3 regions of the Massilia sp. NP310 genome follow, and region 3 is predicted to be linked to each of the others. Evidence: predicted binding sites of a transcription regulator. Region 3 holds the regulator's gene; each other region holds the start of a gene.
What was found. Region 3 encodes FNR, which switches genes on or off when oxygen is low (the NO sensors DNR and NnrR bind a similar motif). Its sites were predicted from a motif close to TTGATNNNNATCAA; they were not measured.

Region 1 (6,773 bases), 1.2 Mb from region 3:
GACCATGCCAACCCAGTACGGCGAATCGGTTGTCATGCGTCTGCTGAACCAGGTCGCCGCCCACCTGCGGCTCGACGCGATCGGCATGCCGGCGCGGCTGGTCGAGCGTTTTCGCGCCATCGTCGCCCGGCCCAACGGCCTGGTGCTGGTGACCGGGCCGACCGGCAGCGGCAAGACCACGACGCTGTACAGCGCCTTGTCAGAACTGAACTCGGTCGAGAAAAAGCTCATCACGGTCGAGGATCCGGTGGAATACCGCCTGTCGGGCATCAACCAGGTGCAGGTCAACGACAAGATCGAGCTGTCGTTCGCGCGCGTGCTGCGCTCGGCGCTGCGGCAAGACCCGGACATCGTGCTGGTTGGCGAGATGCGCGACCAGGAAACCGCCGCCATCGGCCTGCGCGCCGCGATGACGGGCCACCTGGTGCTGTCGACGCTGCACACCAACGACGCCGCCTCGACCCCGCTGCGCCTGATGGACATGGGCGTGCCGCGCTATATGGTGAGCGGTTCGCTGCAGGCGGTGCTGGCGCAGCGCCTGGTGCGCGTGATCTGCGAGAGCTGCAGCGTCGACTACCAGCCGGCCGCCAACGAGGTCGACTGGCTGCGCGCCGAACTGGGCGAGCATGCCGCGACCACGCGCTTTTATCACGGCAAGGGCTGCTCGCACTGCAACGGCACCGGCTATCGCGGCCGCACCGGCGTCTATGAGTTGCTGGAGATGACGCGCGCCGTCACCGACGCGGTCAATCATCCGGATCCGGGGCATTTCCTCAAGGTCGCCCACACCGAGATGCGCGGCGAGACCCTGCGCCGCCACGCGGTGAGCCTGGCGGTGCAAGGGCGTTCGACCATCGCCGAGGCGATGCGGGTCAGTAACCAGATGGACGACTGATCTAGAAGCCCATGCCATATTTCGCCTACAAGGGCCGCAACGGACGCGGCGAGCAGGTAACGGGCGTGCTCGAAGGCGCCGACAGCGGGGCCGTGGCCGACCAGCTGTTCGGCAGCGGCGTGACGCCGACCGAGATCACCGTCACCCGCAAGCGCGCCACGACCGGTGGCCCGGGCTGGCGCGAGCGCCTGTTCGAGAAGAAGGTCACGTCGATGGACGTGCAGCTGTTCAGCCGCCAGATCCATACCCTGCTCAAGTCCGGCGTGCCGATCATGCGCGGCCTGGCCGGGCTGCAGGAGTCGGCGATCAGTCCGGCGTTCGGCCGCGTGATCAAGGACCTGCGCGAGTCGCTGGACGCGGGCAGGGAATTGTCCGCCGCCATGATGCGCCATCCGCGCTGCTTCTCGCCGTTCTACCTGTCGATGGTCAAGGTCGGCGAGATGACGGGACGCCTGGAAGAAGTCTTCCTGCGCCTGTTCGACCACCTGGAATTCGACCGCGACATGCGCGAGCGGGTCAAGACGGCGCTGCGCTATCCGAGCTTCGTGGTGATCGCGATGGTCATCGCCATGGTGGTGGTCAACATCTTCGTCATTCCGCAGTTCGCCTCGGTGTTCAAGTCGTTCGGGTCCGAATTGCCGCTGATGACGCGTGTGCTGCTGGCCACCTCGGGCTTCACGGTCAAGTGGTGGCCGGCCATCGCCGGCGCCGTGGCGCTGGCCTGGTTCGGATTCAGGGCCTGGACCCGCACCGCGCAGGGGCGCTTGGCGTGGGACCGCTACAAGCTGCGCCTGCCGATCGCAGGCAAGATCATCCACAAGGGCACGATGGCCCGCTTCGCGCGCAGCTTCGCGCTGTCGATGCGCAGCGGGGTGCCGATCGTGCATGCGCTGACCGTGGTGTCGCAGACGGCCGACAACGCCTATCTGAGTTCGCGCATCGAGCAGATGCGCGACGGCGTCGAGCGCGGCGACAGCATCCTGCGCACCTCGACGGCGGCGAACGTGTTTACGCCGATCGTGCTGCAGATGATCGCGGTGGGGGAAGAGACCGGGTCGATCGACGACCTCATGGATGAGATCGGCCAGATGTACGAGCGCGAGGTCGACTACGAGCTCAAGACGCTGTCGAGCCAGATCGAGCCGATCCTGATCACCTTCCTGGGGGCGATGGTGCTGGTCCTGGCGCTGGGGATCTTCATGCCGATGTGGGACCTGGGGCAGGCGGCGATCCATCCGAAATAGGCGCACGCGGTGCGCGCTGTTGCAAAAAGAACGCATCGGCTTGAGCAAACTTAAAATTCCATCAATGAAACATTGCCTTTAAGCGATCCTTTTGCTCTCAAGACATCAAAGTTGCAGTTTCTCACGGTAGAATTGAGCAGCAAGTACATGTTCAGCAGGACGGCCACTCGTCCCCACCACCGTAACGGAGAAAAAAGAATGAAAACCAGTTTCAACAAAAAGGCGCAGAGTGGTTTCACCCTGATCGAACTGATCGTGGTGATCGTCATCCTGGGCATCCTGGCCGCCACCGCGCTGCCGAAGTTTTCCGGCCTGAACGGCGATGCGCGCATCGCGAGCCTGAATGCGGTGAAGGGTTCGCTGGCGTCGACCTCGGCCATGCTGCATGGCCGTGCCCTGATCAACCCGAATCCGCAGAACGGCGTGTTCCAGGTCGAAGGCGGCATCAACGTTCCGATGGGAACCACCGGCTACGCGAATGCATCGACCGAGCTCGCTGCCGCCGCCGGATTGAGCACCGATGACTACACCGTCGCCGACGAAGACACGGTGCTGAAAATCACGCCGAAGAGCGTGCCTTCCGCGCTCGCGACGACCTGCCATGTCACTTATACGGAAGCCGCCAGCGCCAATGCCGCGCCGGTCATCGCCCTCGCCAGCAACCTGAAGTGCGAGTAAGTTTCGCCTGATGCACGACGGGCGCTGCGATTGCAGCGCCTTTTGTTTATGGACAGCCCGCGTGCTTGTGCTTTCTGACCACACTCGGCGGCCAACTTGCGCTGGATCAGCGATTTTTTACGATTCCGGCGCGTGCGTCTTGTCTATAATCAAGTCTTCAAAAGCCGACAATGTACGATCACCGACACAGCTTGCATGCGTTTGTTTAAGAAAGCGAAAAGAAGGGATGGCTGGCTGACCGTGGCGCTCCATCGCGATGGCATGGCGCTTGCAAGCGTCGAGCGTCATCCGGATGGCAAGCCGCTGGTGCATCTGGCCCAGTTCCTTCCGGGATCGACCGGAGCCGACGCGCTCGAGAAGGCCGGGCGCGACGTGCAGGCGCATCTGCGCCACTGCATCGCCTTGCTGTCCGGCGGCGAATACCAGATCCTCAACGTCGAAGCGCCGAACGTGCCGCGCGAGGAAATGAAGACGGCGATCCGCTGGCGCCTGAAGGACATCCTCGATTTTCCGGCGCTCGAGGCCACCATCGACGTGCTCGACATCCCGCTCGACGCCAACGCGCGCGCCCAGCAATCGATCTTCGCGGTCGCCGCCCGCAACACCGTGATCCAGCCGCGCCAGAAGCTGTTCCTCGACGCGAAAGTCGACCTGCACGCGATCGACATCCCCGAGATGGCCCAGCGTAACGTGTCGGCCATGCTGGAGCCGGAAGGGCGCGGCGTCGCCATGCTCTCGTTCGGCGACGACGGCGGCCTGCTGACCGTGTCGTATCGCGGCGAACTGTACCTGTCGCGCCGCTTCGACGTCACCCTGGCCCAGCTGCTCGAGCCGGACCACGAGCGCAAGCACCAGGCCTTCGACAAGATCACGCTGGAGCTGCAACGCTCGCTCGACCATTTCGAGCGCCAGTACTCCTTCATCAGCGTTGCCAAGCTGGTGCTGGGACCGTCGGCCGTGAGCGGCCTGGACGAATACCTGTCGAGCAATCTGTACACGCCGGTCGAGACGCTCGACCTGGCCACGCTATTCGACCTGTCGCGCACGCCCGCGCTGGCGGACCAGGCGCAGCAGCAGCGTTTCTTTCTCGCGATCGGCGCCGCGCTGCGCGAAGGCGGGGCCGCATGAAGCAACAGATCAACCTGTTCAATCCGGCCTTCCAGCCGCAGAAGCAGGTACTGTCGAGCGCCACCATCGCGCTGGCGGTCGGCGCCGTGCTCGCCGGCGTCGCCATCCTCGCCGTCATCGGCAAGATGGAAACGGCCGAACTGCGGCGCCAGGCCGACAGCGGCGCCGTCCAGCTCGAGAAACGCCAGGCGCGCCTGGCGTCGGCCAACCGCGAATTCGTCCCGCGCCAGAAGGATGCGACGCTGGAGGCGCAGATCGCCGAGGCCAACACGCAACTGGCCGCGATGCGCCACATCTCCGGTGCGCTGTCGCGCGGCGAACTGGGCGACACGGGCGGCTTCGCCGGCTATTTCAGGGCGCTGGCGCGCCAGAGCGCGCAAGGCCTGTGGCTGACCGGCGTGACGGTCGGCGCCGGCGGCGCGCAGATCGGGATCAAGGGCCGCACGGTCGATCCGGCCATGGTGCCGGGCTACCTGAACCGCCTGACCCATGAGCCGCTGATGCAAGGCAAGTCGTTCGCCAGCCTGCAGATCGGCGAAGCCGCGCCGCTGCAGGTGCCGGATGCGGACGGCAAGCCCGCCACGCGCCCGGCGCCCTACATCGAATTCAGCCTGCAATCGGTGCCTGAGGAGCAGGGCAAATGAAGGAGCGGATCCTGACCCTGCGCGCGCGCATCGACGCGCTGTCGCTGCGCGAACGCGCCCTGGTGTGCCTGGCGGCGTGCGCGCTGCTGGCCTTCCTCGGCCACGCGCTGGTGCTGGCGCCGATGGAAGCGGCCCAGGAGGCGCTGCGCGCCCAGATCGCCCAGCAGCGCAGCGGGATGGCGGCCATCGACGAGGCCATCACCGGCCGCGTGCAAGCCTTCCAGCACGACCCCGACGCGCAAGCGCGCACGCGCCTGAATGCGCTGCGCCAGGAGATGGGCCAGCTTGGCGACCAGCTGCTGGCCATCGAGCACGGCCTGGTGCCGCCCGAGCGCATGGGGCCGCTGATCGACGGCATCCTGCGCGCCAACGGGCGCCTGAAACTGGTGTCGATGCGCACCTTGCCGGTCGAGCCGCTGGCGGGACCGGGAACGCCGGCGCCGGCGCCCGCGCCGGCCGCCGCCCCCTTGCTGTACCGCCACGGCATCGAAGTCACGGTGCGCGGCAATTATCTCGACATGGTCGACTACATGAGCGCACTCGATGCGATGCCGACCCGGATGTTCTGGGGCCGCGCCCAGCTCGACGTGGAGGAGTATCCCGCCGCGCGCCTGACGCTCACCCTGCATACCCTGAGCCTGGACCGACAATGGATGAAGCTGTGAAGAACCTGTTCCTGACCGTGCTGGCCTGCCTGGCGCTGGCCCAACCCGCGAGCGCGCAGGCGCTGCTCGACCCGACCCGCCCGCCGCCGGGCATGGACCGGATCGCGCCGCAGGCCACCGCCGCCGACGATGCGCCGCGCCTGCAATCGGTGCTGATCGCGCGCCATGCGGGCGGCCGTCACGTGGCCGTGATCGACGGCGAGACGGTGCGCCTGGGCGAGACCTTCAAGGGCGCGCGCGTGGCGCGCGTCAGCGCCAACGAGGTCGTGCTGGTGCGCGGCAGCGAACGCCAGGTGCTGCGCATGGACGCGCCGCTGCCGGGCATGACGCCGGCCGCCAAATGACAAGGGATTCCACCATGACGAAGCTTTTCGCGACTCCCTGCGCGCTGGCCGCGGCGCTGTTGCTGGCCGCTTGCCAGAGCGCGCCGCCGAACGCCACCTACGACGCCATCGCCCAGGAGATGGCCAAGGCCAACAGCCAGCCGGCGCCGCGCCCGGCGGTCGACGATGCGGTGGCCAATGCGCTGCTGCCGCCGGCCGCGACCCTGGCCAGCCAGCTGCCGAAAGCGCGGCCGGCGCTCGAGGAGCGCTTCAATGTCGCCTTCAACAACGTGCCGGCGCAGCAGTTCTTCCGCTCGATCGTGGCCGGCACCCGCTACAACATGCTGGTGCACCCGGACGTGAGCGGCAATATCAGCGCCAACCTGAAGGACGTGACCCTGGTCGAGACGCTGGAAGCGGTGCGCGACATGTACGGCTACGACTACAGGATCGATGGCGCGCGCATCAGCATCCGTCCGCTGACCATGCAGACCCGGATGTTCCAGGTGAACTACCTGACCGCCAGCCGGCGCGGGATGTCGAACACGCGCGTGTCCTCGACCTCGGTGGCGGACGCCGGCAATAACAGTAACAACGGCGGCAACAACAGCGGCGGGATGGGGCAGGGCTTCGGCAACCAGGACGGGCAGAACGGCCAGAACGGCCAGAACGGCCAGAACGGCAACAACCTGAACGGCCAGCGCCAGCTCAACAGCACCGACGTCCAGACCCGCTCCGACAACGACTTCTGGAAAGACCTGAAGGAATCGATCGTCGCCATCGTCGGCACGCTCGAAGGCGGACGCAGCGTGGTGGTCAGCCCGCAGTCCGGCGTGCTGGTGATCCGCGCCATGCCGGACGAATTGCGCAACGTCGATGCCTACCTGAAGGCGACCCAGCTGTCGGTGGACCGCCAGGTGATCCTGGAAGCGAAGATCCTCGAGGTGGAACTGTCCGACAGCTACCAGAGCGGCATCAACTGGGCCTCGTTCGCTTCGTTCCGCGGCGGCACCGCCAACCGCGTCTCGGGCGGCATGATCGCGCCCGGCGCGAACCTGGCGCCGCTGCCCTACGGCGGCGGCCAGCCGGCCGTGATCAACAACGGCTCGGGCCTGTCGGCCAGCACCGGCTTCTCGCTGTCGAACGCGGCCAGCGCGGCCGGTTCGCTGTTCGGCTTCGCCTTCCAGACCAATAAC
Region 2 (6,773 bases), 2.8 Mb from region 3:
GGCGGCGATCGAGAGTTGTCCGAAATTGAGTCTGGCCGTCATGAGGTCTCCACACGTGGCAGCAGCGACGCCGCCTGTTTTTTGCACTATACCCAAGTGAAACTTATATGTGGAGACTGGTTTCCAAGCAATCTTTACCGTGTTTCAGCCCATCTGTTTAGCCGGTTTACTAAACATTTTGCGCGCGGCGTTTGGCGACCGCTTCGATTTCGACCAGGGTGTCGGGCGACGCCAGCGAGGCCACGCCGATGCCGGTCAGGGCAGGGCGCGGCAGGCCGAGGTGGCGCACCAGGATCGGCGCCACGGTCTCGAGGTGCTCGCCGATCTCGCCGCGCACGTAGACGCGCAGCTGCAGGATCTGCTCGACCGAGGACCCGGCGGCCTCCAGGACCGCGATCAGGTTGCGCGCCGCGCCTTCGGTCTGCTCGGCCAGGGTGGTGTGCTTGACCTTGTACTCACGGTCCCAGTCGACCTGGCCCGATACGAACACCAGGCCGGTGTCATGGTCGATGGTCGCGTGGGACAGGCCATGCGGGGCGCCGTCGTACAGGGCAGGGGGATCGATGCGTTCGATGCTCATGCGGGTTCCTTGCGTTGAAAGGCGCCAGCTTAGGCATGCGCGCCCGCCGCCGCAATCAAGCGCGGCTTGTAGCGGATACAAGGCCGGATCCGACCCGCTCCAGCACCCAGGTGATGAAAGCATCGTTTTGCGCATTCGGATGGTGGGCGGCCACGACCTGGTAGCCGGGCGGGTACTTGGGCAGCGCGATCTCGAATACTCCCTCGCAGGGCAGCAGGCGCGATGGCATGAACGCGACCAGGTCCGATCCCTTCAGGTATTCCAGCGCCATGAAGAAGGACGGCGCCGACGCGACCACGCGCCGCTGCAATCCCTGGCGCGCGAACCAGCCGTCGGCCGATCCCGTGAAACTGGCCATGCCCGGATTGGTGACGATGAAGTCTTGCTCCGCCAGCTTTTCGAGCGGCATGACGCCGCCCTCGGCCAGCGCGCGGTTGCCGGTGACGCAGCGGTACTGCTCGAGGAACAGGGGCTGCGTCACCAGCCCGGGCGCCACGTATCCATCCACCGTGAAGATCAGGTCGATTTCTCCCTGGTGCAGCTTGCGGGTGAGGGCGCTGACCTCGATGTCGACCACCGCCACCTTCACTTTCGGCGCCTCGGCCCTCAGCGTGCGCACCAGGTCGGCCACGATCACCTTCTGCGTGTAGTCGGTGCCCGAGATCACCAGCGTGCGCTCGGCCTGTTCGGGCCGGACCTCGAAGGGCAGGGGAATCCCGCTCAATTGGGCCAGCACCTGGCCGATGTGCGGCGCGATCAGCTTCGCATACGGCGTCGGCGCCATGCCCTGGCCGGTGCGCACGAACAGCGGGTCGCCCAGGATGGCGCGCAGCTTCTTCAGTTGCAGGCTGACCGCCTGCTGCGAGACGTCCAGGTGCTCGGCTGCCGCCGAGATGGTGTCGAAGCGGTTCAGGGCGTCGAGCGTGCGCAGGTGGGTGAGTTCGAGCTTGTCGATCATGAGACTGCCAACATAAACGGCTATCTCGTCCGTTGCAAGTTGTCATGATTGAAATTCATCAAAGCCAATGGACGAAATGACAATTTTTATGGGAGGCTGGTCAATATGAATGAGGTATGAAATTGCAAAAATTGCATCATGAAAACCTCATTCCTCTCCCCGTTTCTGGCCCTGTCGCTGTGCTGCAGCCTGGCGCAAGCCGCCCCCGCAGAACACCAGGAATTCGAAGCCACCCTGCTCGCGCCGTTCCAGGCCGGCGCGGCCCAAGGGCGGACCTTCACGCTGCATTTTGCCTATCCCGGCCTGGCGCGCGCGGCCACCGTCGACTGGCGGGTGGAGCTGGTACGGCCCGACGGCCGCGTCGCCCTGCGCTGGCGCGGCGCGGCGCCGTTCACGGGCGAGGCCATGACCGTTACCGTGCCATGGTCCGGCCGCCTGGGATTGGCGCCGGCGCCGAGCGGCATCTATCGCGTCCGGCTGCGCGCGACCGTGCGCGGCGACGCGCATGAGGAAGTCGAGCAGGACTGGGAGATCGCGGTCGGCGCGCCGCCGCTGCCAGCCATGCCGGCATTCTCGCCGCTGGCGCGCGCCTTCGCGCCGGCCGCCGCGCCGGCGCCCGGGGCGCTGCCCTACACGGTCTATCTCGGCAACCTGCACAGCCAGACCAACCACAGCGACGGCGGCGCCGACATCGCCGAGTGCAAGGGCGCCCAATCGCCATTGAAGTCGCCGCACGGCCCGGACCACGCCTTCGCCTATGCGCGCGGGCGCGGCCTCGACATCCTGGTCGCCTCGGAACACAACCACATGTACGACGGCTCGGAGGGCAGCGCGCCGGACGCCGACCCCGCCGCCGCCAAGGGCTTGTACCGCGCCGGCCTGGAAAGCGCCGCCAGCTTCTCGAAAAAGCACCCGGACTTTCTCGCGGTGTACGGTCTGGAATGGGGCGTCATCAACAACGGCGGCCATATCAACATCTTCAACAGCGACGAGCTGCTCGGATGGGAGACCAATGCCAAAGGCGAGCTGATGGCCGACACGCGCACTCCCAAGGGCGACTATGCGGCGCTGTACACGCTGATGCGCGAGCGCGGCTGGGTGGGGCAGTTCAACCATCCGGCGCACGCGGGCCAGTTCCAGGTCGATGGCGTGCCGCTCGCCTATACCGAGGACGGCGGCGAAGCGATGGCGCTGTGCGAGGTGATGAACAGCACCGCGTTCTCGACCAACGTCGACGAGACCGAGACCCGCCGCAGCAATTTCGAAGGCGCCTGCAACCGCCTGCTCGAAGCGGGTTACCGCCTGGCCTTCAGCACCAACCAGGACAACCACTGCGCCAACTGGGGCGCGTCGTTCACCAACCGCACCGGCGTGCTGCTGCCGAACGGCGCGGCCCTGAGCCGCGCCACCTTCGTCGAAGCGCTCAAGGCGCGCCGCGTGTTCGCGACGATGGACAAGGATTCGCAACTGGTCCTGACCGCGAACGGACGGATGATGGGCGAGCGCTTCACCAATCGCGGACCGCTCGCGCTGGTGGCGAATTTTGCGAGTTCAACCGGCCGGAAGGCAGCCTCGGTCGCGATCATGGAAGGCGTCCCGGGCCGCAAGGGCACGGTCACCCAGATGTCGGACCAGGCCGAGACCACCTTCACCCCGAGTCCGGGCGCGCACTTCTATTATGCGAAGGTGACCCAGGACGACGGCAACGTGCTGTGGTCGGCGCCGGTGTGGGTCATGCAGGAGGAATGAGGATTAGAACCCCAGGCCTTCGCCCATCCCCAGCAGGGTCGCGATGCCGAGCACCGCGAAGATCAGCGCCGCGATGCCGTGCACGAGCTTGAGCGGCACGCGGTTCGCGATGCGTTCGCCGAAGTACACCGCCGGCACGTTGGCCAGCATCATGCCGAAGGTGGTGCCGGCGACGATGGCGGCCATCGATTCATAGCGCGCGGCCAGCGCCACGGTGGCGACCTGCGTCTTGTCGCCCATCTCGGCCACGAAGAAGGCGATCAGGGTGGTCAGGAACACGCCGTACTTCGCCAGTTGCGCTTCCTCGGCGTCGATTTCGTCGGGCGTCAATACCCACGCGGCCATCCCGAGGAAGGACAGGCCCAGCACCCAGCGCATCACGCCAGGGCCCAGCAGCTCGCTGACGAGGGCGCCGACGGCGGCGGCGAAGGCGTGGTTGGCCACTGTCGCGACAAGGATGCCGAACACGATCGGCAGGGGGCGGCGAAAGCGCGCGGCGAGCAGGAAAGCCAGCAACTGGGTCTTGTCGCCGATCTCGGCGAGGCCCACGATGCCGGTCGAGACGAGAAAGGCGTCCATCAGTCGGGTGAAGCAGGAGGAAGGCCGCGATCATAGCAGACGCGGCAAGTCGCTGCGCCGGCATGTGTATTTATCGCGCGGGCGGCGCGCTTTCGCTGGCCAGGCGTGCATGCTATCCTGCACCCGCCTCGGCCTGCCGGGCCGACCTTCCCTGCGAGAGACCATGAACAAAAGTACCCTGCTGCGCGCCAGCACCGCAGCCTTCCTGGGCGCCTGGAGCGCTTACGCCTTCGCACTCGATCCCCTCAGCTACGCCAAATACGACCAGGTCAAGACCACCGCCCTGCACCTGGACCTGAAGGCCGACTTCGCGAAGAAAAGCCTGGACGGCTATGCCGAGCTGACCCTCGACTGGCTGGACAAGAAGGCGACCACGCTCGACCTGGACACGCGCGAGCTGACGATCTCGAAGATCGAGGCGCAGGATGCGAAAGGCGCCTGGCGCAAGGCCGACTACTCGCTCGGCAAGTTCGACGAAGAGAAGGGCCAGCCGCTGCACGTCAAGCTGCCGGACCAGCAAAAGAAGGTGCGCATCCACTACCGCACCGCGCCGACCGCCACCGCGCTGCAATGGCTGCAGCCGGTGCAGACCATGTCGGGCAAGCACCCGTTCATGTTCAGCCAGTCGCAGGCGATCAATGCCCGCTCGTGGGTGCCGATCCAGGACACGCCGGCGGTGCGCTTCACCTACAGCGCGCGCATCGAGGCGCCGCAAGGCCTGCGCGTGGTGATGAGCGCCGATAACGACATGAAGGCCACCGGCAAGGGAGGCTGGAAGTTCAATATGCCGCAGCCGATTCCTTCCTACCTGCTGGCGATCGGCATCGGCGAGCTCGAAGCGCGCACGCTCGGCGGGCGCACCGGCGTCTACGCCGAGCCGCAGCGCATCAAGGCCGCCGAGTACGAGCTGGCAGACACCGAGAAGATGGTGGAAGCGGCCGAGAAGCTGTACGGCCCGTATCGCTGGGGACGCTACGACATGCTGGTCCTGCCGCCGTCGTTCCCGATCGGCGGCATGGAAAACCCGCGCCTTACTTTTCTTACCCCGACCATGATCGCGGGCGACCGCAGCCTGGTCGACCTGATCGCCCACGAACTGGCGCACAGCTGGTCGGGCAACCTGGTGACCAACGCCTCGTGGAAGCACTGGTGGCTCAACGAAGGCTTCACCACCTATGTCACCACCCGCATCCTGGAGGAGATCTACGGCAAGGAAGTCGCCCTCATGAACCTGCAGCTGGAGCAGGAAGAGGCGCTGGAGATGCTGAAGGACCTGCCGCCAGCGAAGCAGGCGCTGGTCTCGCGCCAGCCGGACACCTCGGCCGAATACTACCCGGACACCTCGCTGGCCTATCCGAAGGGCGCCTGGTTCCTGCACACGCTCGAGCAGCGCGCCGGCCGCGCCGCCTTCGACACCTTCCTGCGCGGCTGGTTCGACGGCCACGCCTTCCAGAGCGTGACCAACGACCAGTTCCTGGACTACCTGCGCAAGAACCTGCTGGCGAAGAATCCGAAGATCATGAGCGAGGCCGAGCTGGACGAGTGGATCTACGGTCCCGGCATCCCGCAAAGCGGCCAACGCGCCGTCTCGCAGCGCCTGGCGCAGCTGAATGCCTCGATCGACGGCTGGATCAAGGGCACGGTCTCGACCGATCAACTGAAGGCCAAGGACTGGAACGCCGCCGAGTGGATGAAGTTCCTGAACGACATCGACAACAAAGCCGATGCGAAAAAGCTGGAAGAACTCGACCGCGCCTACGGCCTGGCCAACACGAAGAACAACGAAGTCGCGTTCCGCTTCTATCGCGCCTCGGTGCACGCCGGCTACCGCGCCGTGCGTCCGCAGCTCGAGGCTTTCCTGATGAGCGTCGGCCGCCAGAAGTTCGTGGTGCCGCTGTACGCCGCGCTGCGCGAGAAACCGGACGACCGCGCCTGGGCCGAAGGCATCTACAAGAAGGCGCGCGAGCGTTACCACCCCGAGACGCAATCGAGCGTCGACAAGGCGATGGGCAAGCAATGATGACCATGAACCGACTCGCCGGCGCGCTGCTGCTCGCGGTGTGCGCGACCGCCGCTGTTGCACAGACCGCCGCCGCGCCAGCCGCCACCGCGGCGGCGCCCGCCTACGACCTGGAAGCCGACGTCAACCGCGTCCTGAAGACCTTCGACGTCCCCGGCATCGCCATCGCGGTGGTCAAGGACGGCAAGGTCGTCGTCACCCAGGGCTTCGGCGTGCGCAAGCTGGGCGACCCGACGCCGGTCGACGGCAAGACCATCTTCGAGATCGCGTCCAACTCCAAGGCCTTCACGGCGGCGGGGCTGGCGATGCTGGTCGACCAGGGCAAGCTGGAATGGGACGACCCGGTCATCAAGCACCTGCCGGACTTTCGCATGTACGATGCATATGTGACGGCCGAGATGACGGTGCGCGACCTGCTCACCCACCGCAGCGGCCTGGGACTCGGCGCCGGTGACCTGATGTGGTGGCCCACCACCACCTTCAGCACCGACGAGATCATCCACAACCTCCGCTACATCAAGCCGGCGACGAGCTTCCGCAACAGCTACGCCTACGACAACCTGCTGTACATCGTGGCCGGCAAGATCATCGCCCGGAAATCCGGCAAGGACTGGGGCGCGACCATGCGCGAGTGGATCCTCGATCCGGTCGGCATGGAGGCCACCACCACCAGCCTGGACCAGCACAAGCCGGGCATGAACGTGTCGGCGCCGCACAGCAAGATCGATGGCAAGGCGGCGGTGGTGAAGCCGATGCCGGTGGCGAACGCGATCGGCGCGGTGGGCATCAACACCAATGCCGAGGACATCGCGCGCTGGATGAACGTGCTGCTCGACCACGGGCGCGTGAAAACGGACGCCGGCGGCAAGGAAGTGCGGCTGTGGTCC
Region 3 (6,773 bases):
GAATTCATCATGGTGTCGCGGTCGCGCTTCTTCGGCGTGAACGGGAACAGCATGCCGATGCCCAGGTCGAAGCCGTCCAGCAGCACGTACATGAAGACGGAAAAAAAGATGATCAGGATCCAGATGACGGATGTGTCGATGCCCATGGTGTCAGCTCCGCGTCGGTGGGTTGCCGCCGTCGCGGTCGGCGCCGCGGTCAGCGCCTTGGACGGGATTGTCGTCGATATTGCCTTCGATGCTGTCGTCGTTGTCGACGTTGGCCGCCGACAGCGGCCGCATCGGCGTGCGCCCTTCGCCCGGCCCGCCCTCGGGCGGCTTGTTCAGGGCGAAGTGCTGCGGCCCCTTGTTGATCAGGCGCAGCAGGTAGACGGTGCCGGCGCCGAACACGAAGACGTAGGCCACGACGAACATCGCCAGCGTCACGCCCATCGTGGTGACGCTGTGCGGCGAGACCGCATCGGCGGTGCGCAGCACGCCGTAGATCACCCACGGCTGGCGGCCGACCTCGGTCGTGATCCAGCCGGCCAGGATGGCGATCAGGCCGGCCGGCCCCATCAGCAAGGCGAAGCGCAGGAACAGGCGCTTGCCGTAGATCCGCCCTCCCCGCCTGAGCCACAGGCTCCAGGCCCCGAGGGCGATCATCAACAGGCCCAGGCCGACCATGACCCGGAAACTCCAGAACACGATCAGGGAATTGGGGCGGTCTTCGCGCGGGAACTCCTTCAGTCCCGGGAACTGGCCGCTCAGCGTATGGGTGAGGATGATGCTGCCCAGGTAGGGAATCTCGACCGCGTAACGCGTCTCTTCGCGCTCCATGTCGGGAATGCCGAACAGGATCAGCGGCACCGCCTCGCCCGGCGTGTTTTCCCAGTGCCCCTCCATCGCCGCCAGCTTGGCCGGCTGGTGCTTGAGCGTATTGAGGCCATGGAAGTCGCCGATCACCGCCTGGATCGGCGCCACCAGCAGGATCATCCACATCGCCATCGACAGCATCTTGCGCACGTTCTTGTTGTCGCGTCCGCGCAGCAGGTGCCAGGCGGCCGAGGCGCCGACGATCAGCGCCGTGGCCAGGTAGGCCGCCACCACCATGTGCATCAGGCGGTAGGGAAAGGAGGGATTGAAGATGATGGCCAGCCAGTCGACCGGGATCATGCGCCCGCCCTCGATGGCGTAGCCCTGCGGCGTCTGCATCCAGCTGTTGGCGCCCAGGATCCAGGTCGACGAGATCAGGGTGCCGATGGCCACCATGCAGGTGGCCAGGAAGTGCAGCTGCGGCCCGACCCGGTTCCAGCCGAACAGCATCACGCCCAGGAAGCCGGCCTCCAGGAAGAAGGCGGTCAGCACCTCGTAGGTGAGCAGCGGGCCCATGACGCTGCCGGCGAATTCGGACAGGTAGCTCCAGTTGGTGCCGATCTGGTAGGCCATCACGATGCCCGACACCACGCCCATGCCGAAGGCGACGGCGAAGATCTTGAGCCAGAAGTGGTACAGGTCGACGTAGACCTGGCGCCCGGTCTTGAGCCAGCACGCCTCGAGCACGGCCAGGTAGCTGGCCATGCCGATCGTGATCGCGGGGAAGATGATGTGGAAGGAAATCGTGAAGGCAAACTGGATGCGCGCCAGTTCCAGGGCTGTAAGACCAAGCATGCAAACTCCCCCGTATCGATGGCGCCAAGTAGATCACGACATCGGCCTCGCACGATTGGCCATATCATTTTTATCATTGTTGAGTGGTTTTTGAACACATGCCGCTCGGTTCGCAACAAAAGTTCATGAAAACTTCCCAATTTGGTGCAAATTTCGGCCTTGCCGGCCAGAATGCTCAGCCAACGGGTCTATAATTTGCGGTGTACTGAACAAAGCGACCATCCGTCATGAGCCAGCCCCTGTCCCGGCAAGCCGAGCCGCCCCTGAACATCCATGCGCTCAAGTCCTGCGCCCAGTGCAGCATGCACCAGCTGTGCCTGCCGATGGGCCTGGAAGACGCCGAGATCGACCGCCTGGACAAGATCATCGGCCGCCGTCGCCGCCTGGAGCGCGACGAGCGCCTGTACGGCGTGGGCGAGTCGTTCCGCAACCTGTACGCGGTGCGCTTCGGCCACTTCAAGACCTACCAGGTGAACGCCGCCGGCGAAGCCCAGATCACCGGCTTCCAGATGGCCGGCGAGCTGCTGGGCATGGATGCGATCAGCGGCACCCACCACTGCGATGCGGTGGCGCTGGAAGACTCCGAGGTCTGCGAGATCCCGTTCGCGCGCCTGGAAGACCTGTTCGGCGAGGTGCCGACGCTGCTGCGCCACTTCCACCGCATCATGAGCCAGGAAATCACGCGCGAGCAGAACGTCATGCTCCTGCTCGGCAATATGCGCGCCGAGCAGCGCTTCGCCGTGTTCCTGGTCAACCTGTCGGCGCGCTACGCCGCCCGCGGCTATGCGGCCAACCGCTTCCAGCTGCGCATGTCGCGCGAAGACATCGGCAACTACCTGGGCCTGACCATCGAAAGCATCAGCCGCCTGCTGTCGCGCTTTAAAAAGCAGGGCTGGCTCGAGGTCGACAAGCGCGAAGTCACCCTGCTCGATCCGGTCAAGCTGAAGGCGCTGGCGGCCGGCACCGACGCCTGCAGCCCGATGGCGTAAAGCCCATGACGCCGCAGCCCGCGTGCGACCTGCACCTGCGCAGCTACGACCGCGTGCACTGGGGCGACCGCCATGACTTCGCCCAGCTGGTGCTGCCGGTGCACGGTGAAGTCGTGCTCGACATCGAAGCGCGGCGCGGCCGGCTCGATCCCCTGCATGGCGCGCTGGTGGCGCCCGGCGCCTGGCATGCGCAATCGAGCCCGGGTGCCAACGGCTCCCTGATCGTCGACGTCGACGGCGCCGCCTTCGGCAGTGGCCCGTGGCAGCGCCTGCTGGAGCGGCCCTTCGTCACGCTTGGCCCCGCGGCGCGCAAGCTGGTCGAGTTCATGGGGGTGATGGCGCGCGATGCCGCGCCAACCCACGCCCCGCCCCGCGCGCTGGTGCAGGGCTGGGTGCCGCTGCTGCTCGACACCCTGAGCCTGGACGCGCCGCGCGCCACCTCGCGCCTGGCCGCCCTGCTGGCGCGCATCGAGGCCGCGCCCGGCCTGGCCTGGAGCACCGAGTCGATGGCGCGCGCCGCCAACCTGAGCGTCAGCCGCCTGCACGCGCTGTTTCGCGAAGAGCTGGACAGCACGCCGCATGCCTGGCTGCTGCGCTGCCGCCTGGATTGCGCCCGCAGCCTGTTGACGCACAGCGCGCGCAGCGTGGCCGACATCGCCCTCGCCTGCGGCTTTTCGGACCAGGCCAGCCTGACGCGGGCGATGCGCCGCGTGTTCGACACCACACCCGGCGCCTGTCGGCGTGCGGGTCAGGAGACACCGCCAACACCGCGGTAGTCCCGGCCAAGACCGGACCCACGTCCGGATCCGAGAATCTCTTCAAAGGAGATTCATCATGTACATCGCTACTGGCGCGGGCGGGCTGTCCCGCTCCACCCTGCTCGGCATCGGCGCGGGCATCGCCGCCGGCGCGCTCTGGGGCCTGGTCTTCCTGGCGCCGGAACTGGCGCCGGGATTCCTGCCGATCCAGCTCTCGGCCGGGCGCTACCTGGCCTATGGCCTGGTCGCCGCCATCCTGATCGCCCCGGCCTGGGGACGGCTGCGCCGCCATCTCGGCTGGCCGGCCTGGCGCAGCCTGATCTGGCTCAGCCTCACCGGCAACATCGTCTACTACCTGTTCCTCGCCAACGCGGTCCAGTTGGGCGGCGTGGCCATGGCCTCGATCGTGATCGGGCTGCTGCCGATCGCGGTCACCCTGGTCGGTTCGCGCGACCGTCACGCGGTGCCGCTGCGCCGCCTGCTGCCGTCGCTGCTGCTGAGCGGCGCCGGCCTGGCCTGCATCGGCTGGGAGTCGCTGTCGGCGTCCGGCCCCGGCTCGGCCGCCGGACTGGCATGCGCCTTCGGCGCGCTGGTGTCATGGACCCTCTTCGCGGTGCACAACAGCCGCTGGCTGGCGCGCATCGAGGGGATCTCGCCGCATGAATGGAACCTGCTGGTGGGCGTGGTCACCGGGCTGATGGCCCTGGCGCTGGCGATGCCGGCCTTCGTGCTGGCGCCGGGCGCGCACACGCTGCCGGCCTGGATGCAGTTCGGCGCCCTGGTCACCACGGTCGCCATCCTGTGCTCGGTGGTCGGCAACGCCCTGTGGAACCATGCCAGCCGCGCGCTGCCCCTGAGCCTGATGGGCCAGATGATCGTGTTCGAGACCATCTTCGCGGCCTTGTACGGCTTCTTGTGGGAGGCGCGCTGGCCGAGCGGGTTCGAGACCGCCGCCCTGGCGTTGCTGGTCGCGGGCGTGGTCTCGTGCGCGTCGGCGCACCGGGGCGCGCACTGATCCTGTCGGCGCAGCGTTGAAACTGCGGCGACCTCAGCGCCGCACCGACAGCCCGAACGCCAGGCTCAGGTCGGGCGTATGTCGATTCAACCCATGCACCACCATCGCATCGACCTGGCAGTTCTTGTTCAGGCGCCAGCTGACGCCGGCGTCGACCTGCATCCGGTCGCCGCCATGCGATGCGGACGCGATCTGCGGCGCCGCCACTTCAAGGAATCCCTGGACGCGTTCAGTGAATTTCTTGCCCAGCGACGCCGCCAGGATGCCGTAGTGGTAGCGCGCGCCGTCATCGTCGACATCGGCCCCGGCGCCCGGCGTCACGGCCAATGACCAGCCTTTCGGCAGATCCCACTCGGCCGCCAGCACCAGCTGCGGCAGCACACCCTTGACCCGCAGCGCCGAGCTGCCGCTTGGCAGCGCCGCTGAGCCGATCAGCCCCAGGGCCGGATGTACGCCCTCGCCGTCGGCAAGATGCCACTTGAATCCGATCGACACGGCATTCCAGCCCGCAGTCGTGGTGCGCGCGCGACTAGCCGGATCGAGCTCGTGCTCGATGCTGCGGCCATCGGTCTCGATGCGCAGTTCCGTCGTGTCGCCCAGGCCGATGCGCAGCAGCGCCGGCGTGCTCAAGGTGCGCAGGTGCAGGTCGTCGTTGCGCTGGCGATCCCAGTTGACGCCGATCTCGAGCTGCAGGCGGCCATCACCGACCACCTGGCTGGAATTGGCGACGTTGGGGCGGTCGGGATTGATGACATCGCCGTCGTCGGCGTGGGCGAACTGGGCGCTGCAGGCCAGCACCAGGAACGCCGCCTGGCGGCGCGGGCGCGTAAGGGTTGATGGAAACATCATGCGGTCGGATAAACGAGGTTGGACATGGTATGCGAGGGTCGAGCCGGCGCCAGCTGCCGCTTCAAGGCAGCCAGCGGGCGGCGCGCAGCCGCTCGATGGCGCTGACGATCGTCGCGCCGGGCTCCACCGCTTCGGTGAAACCGGCGCGCCGGATCTTGCCCATGTCCGACACCATGTCGAACTCGGTATTGAACACGAAGTCGCCGAACCACCAGCCGACCTGCTTCTCGTAAGGCATCGACTGCAGGCCATGGCGCTGCACGATGCGCTCCCACGCCGGCGCCTTCAACGGCATTTGCCTGGCCAGCGAGAACGGCTGCGGCGGTCCCACCTCCATGTCGAAGGCCGCCGCGACCTGGCGCCATACGCGCTCCCAGCGGAACGGCTCGTTGACCAGGTTGAAGGCTTCGCCGCGCGCCGCCGGATCGAGCGCGGCCCAGACGCTGGCGCGCGCCATCCAGTCGGCATCGGTGGTCTGGGCCAGCACGCCCGAGTACACCTTGTCCGTACCCGGGAAGCGCAGCGGCGCGCCGGCGTCCTTGCTGAGCGCGGCGAACATGCCCATCACCATCGCGATATTCATCGGATTGCCGGCAATGTCGCCCACCACCACGTCGGGCCGCAGGATCGACCATTCGACCTCGCCGGCGGCGGCGCGCTCGCGCAGCAGGTCTTCCTGGGCATAATAGAAGTTGGGCGTCATGTGGCGCGGGTCGTCCTCGTAGAACGGCGCCTGGGCATCGCCGAGGTGCACGCCATACACCTTGGCGCCCTGATAGTGCACCACGCGCTGCAGCGGGGCGCCGACCGCCTTCAAGCCGTCGAGCAGGTTGCGCAGCATGCCGCCGTTGATCCGCTCCTCGTCGAGCAGGTCGGTCCCACTCTTCAGCGCGGCGTAGAACACGTGGGTCGTATCGCGCGCCGCTTCCAGGGCGCTGGCGGTGGCCTGGGCGTCGGTCAGGTCGACCTTGATGCTCTCGACGCCGTCCACGAAAGTGCGCGGCAAGGCCCGCACCCGCCATTCCGGCCGTCCGTGCAGCTCGCGTACGACCGCATTGCCGATGATGCCGCTGGCGCCGACGACCAATGCGCTATACCTGGTGCTCATCCATCTCTCCTCATGAAAACTGACTGGCGCAAGGATACCCGTTCCGTGCGTCCAGCGTCGTCCCGTGCCACGGATGCGCCGCTCGCCGGAGGCATGGCCAAGGTAGCGCCAGCCGCCCTGCGCAGGGGCGTGTCGCGCTACCTCGGCCTTTTCGCATGACCCGGGCGCCGCGCGACAGTATGATCGGCCGCGTTCGACCAACCGTCCACGAAAACCGCCATGCAACCACGTCGCCCCCTCGTCATCCTGCTTTCCGCCCTGCTGCTCGCGACCGCCCCGCACGTGGCCGGCGCCTCGATCCTGCCGGACGTCCCCGACATCCAGGCCGTCACCGACTACCGGCCGAAGATCCCGCTGCGCGTCTACACCGCCGACAAGGTGCTGATCGGCGAATTCGGCGCCGAGCG

Region 1: KY496_RS03110 (agglutinin biogenesis protein MshI) is a predicted target of FNR. The motif match lies at 2,957-2,970, and genes of this name have one in related genera.
Region 2: KY496_RS20125 (CehA/McbA family metallohydrolase) is a predicted target of FNR. The motif match lies at 1,587-1,600, and genes of this name have one in related genera.

The regions. Positions count from the first base shown of each region.
Region 1 covers NZ_CP080379.1:670,002-676,774, forward strand. Annotated here, with positions in the region: gene KY496_RS03095 (GspE/PulE family protein) at 1-895, shown strand, start outside; gene KY496_RS03100 (type II secretion system F family protein) at 907-2,139, shown strand; gene KY496_RS27345 (type II secretion system protein) at 2,338-2,817, shown strand; gene KY496_RS03110 (agglutinin biogenesis protein MshI) at 3,013-3,945, shown strand; gene KY496_RS03115 (hypothetical protein) at 3,942-4,589, shown strand; gene gspM (type II secretion system protein GspM) at 4,586-5,254, shown strand; gene KY496_RS03125 (hypothetical protein) at 5,239-5,598, shown strand; gene mshL (pilus (MSHA type) biogenesis protein MshL) at 5,613-6,773, shown strand, end outside.
Region 2 covers NZ_CP080379.1:4,578,217-4,584,989, forward strand. Annotated here, with positions in the region: gene KY496_RS20110 (GH92 family glycosyl hydrolase) at 1-42, opposite strand, end outside; gene KY496_RS20115 (RidA family protein) at 170-580, opposite strand; gene KY496_RS20120 (LysR family transcriptional regulator) at 636-1,538, opposite strand; gene KY496_RS20125 (CehA/McbA family metallohydrolase) at 1,677-3,287, shown strand; gene KY496_RS20130 (TMEM165/GDT1 family protein) at 3,291-3,866, opposite strand; gene KY496_RS20135 (M1 family metallopeptidase) at 4,030-5,886, shown strand; gene KY496_RS20140 (serine hydrolase) at 5,883-6,773, shown strand, end outside.
Region 3 covers NZ_CP080379.1:1,822,753-1,829,525, forward strand. Annotated here, with positions in the region: gene cydB (cytochrome d ubiquinol oxidase subunit II) at 1-146, opposite strand, end outside; gene KY496_RS07920 (cytochrome ubiquinol oxidase subunit I) at 151-1,647, opposite strand; gene fnr (fumarate/nitrate reduction transcriptional regulator Fnr) at 1,875-2,636, shown strand; gene KY496_RS07930 (AraC family transcriptional regulator) at 2,642-3,412, shown strand; gene KY496_RS07935 (DMT family transporter) at 3,471-4,409, shown strand; gene KY496_RS07940 (transporter) at 4,443-5,258, opposite strand; gene KY496_RS07945 (SDR family oxidoreductase) at 5,320-6,366, opposite strand; gene KY496_RS07950 (penicillin-binding protein 1A) at 6,586-6,773, shown strand, end outside.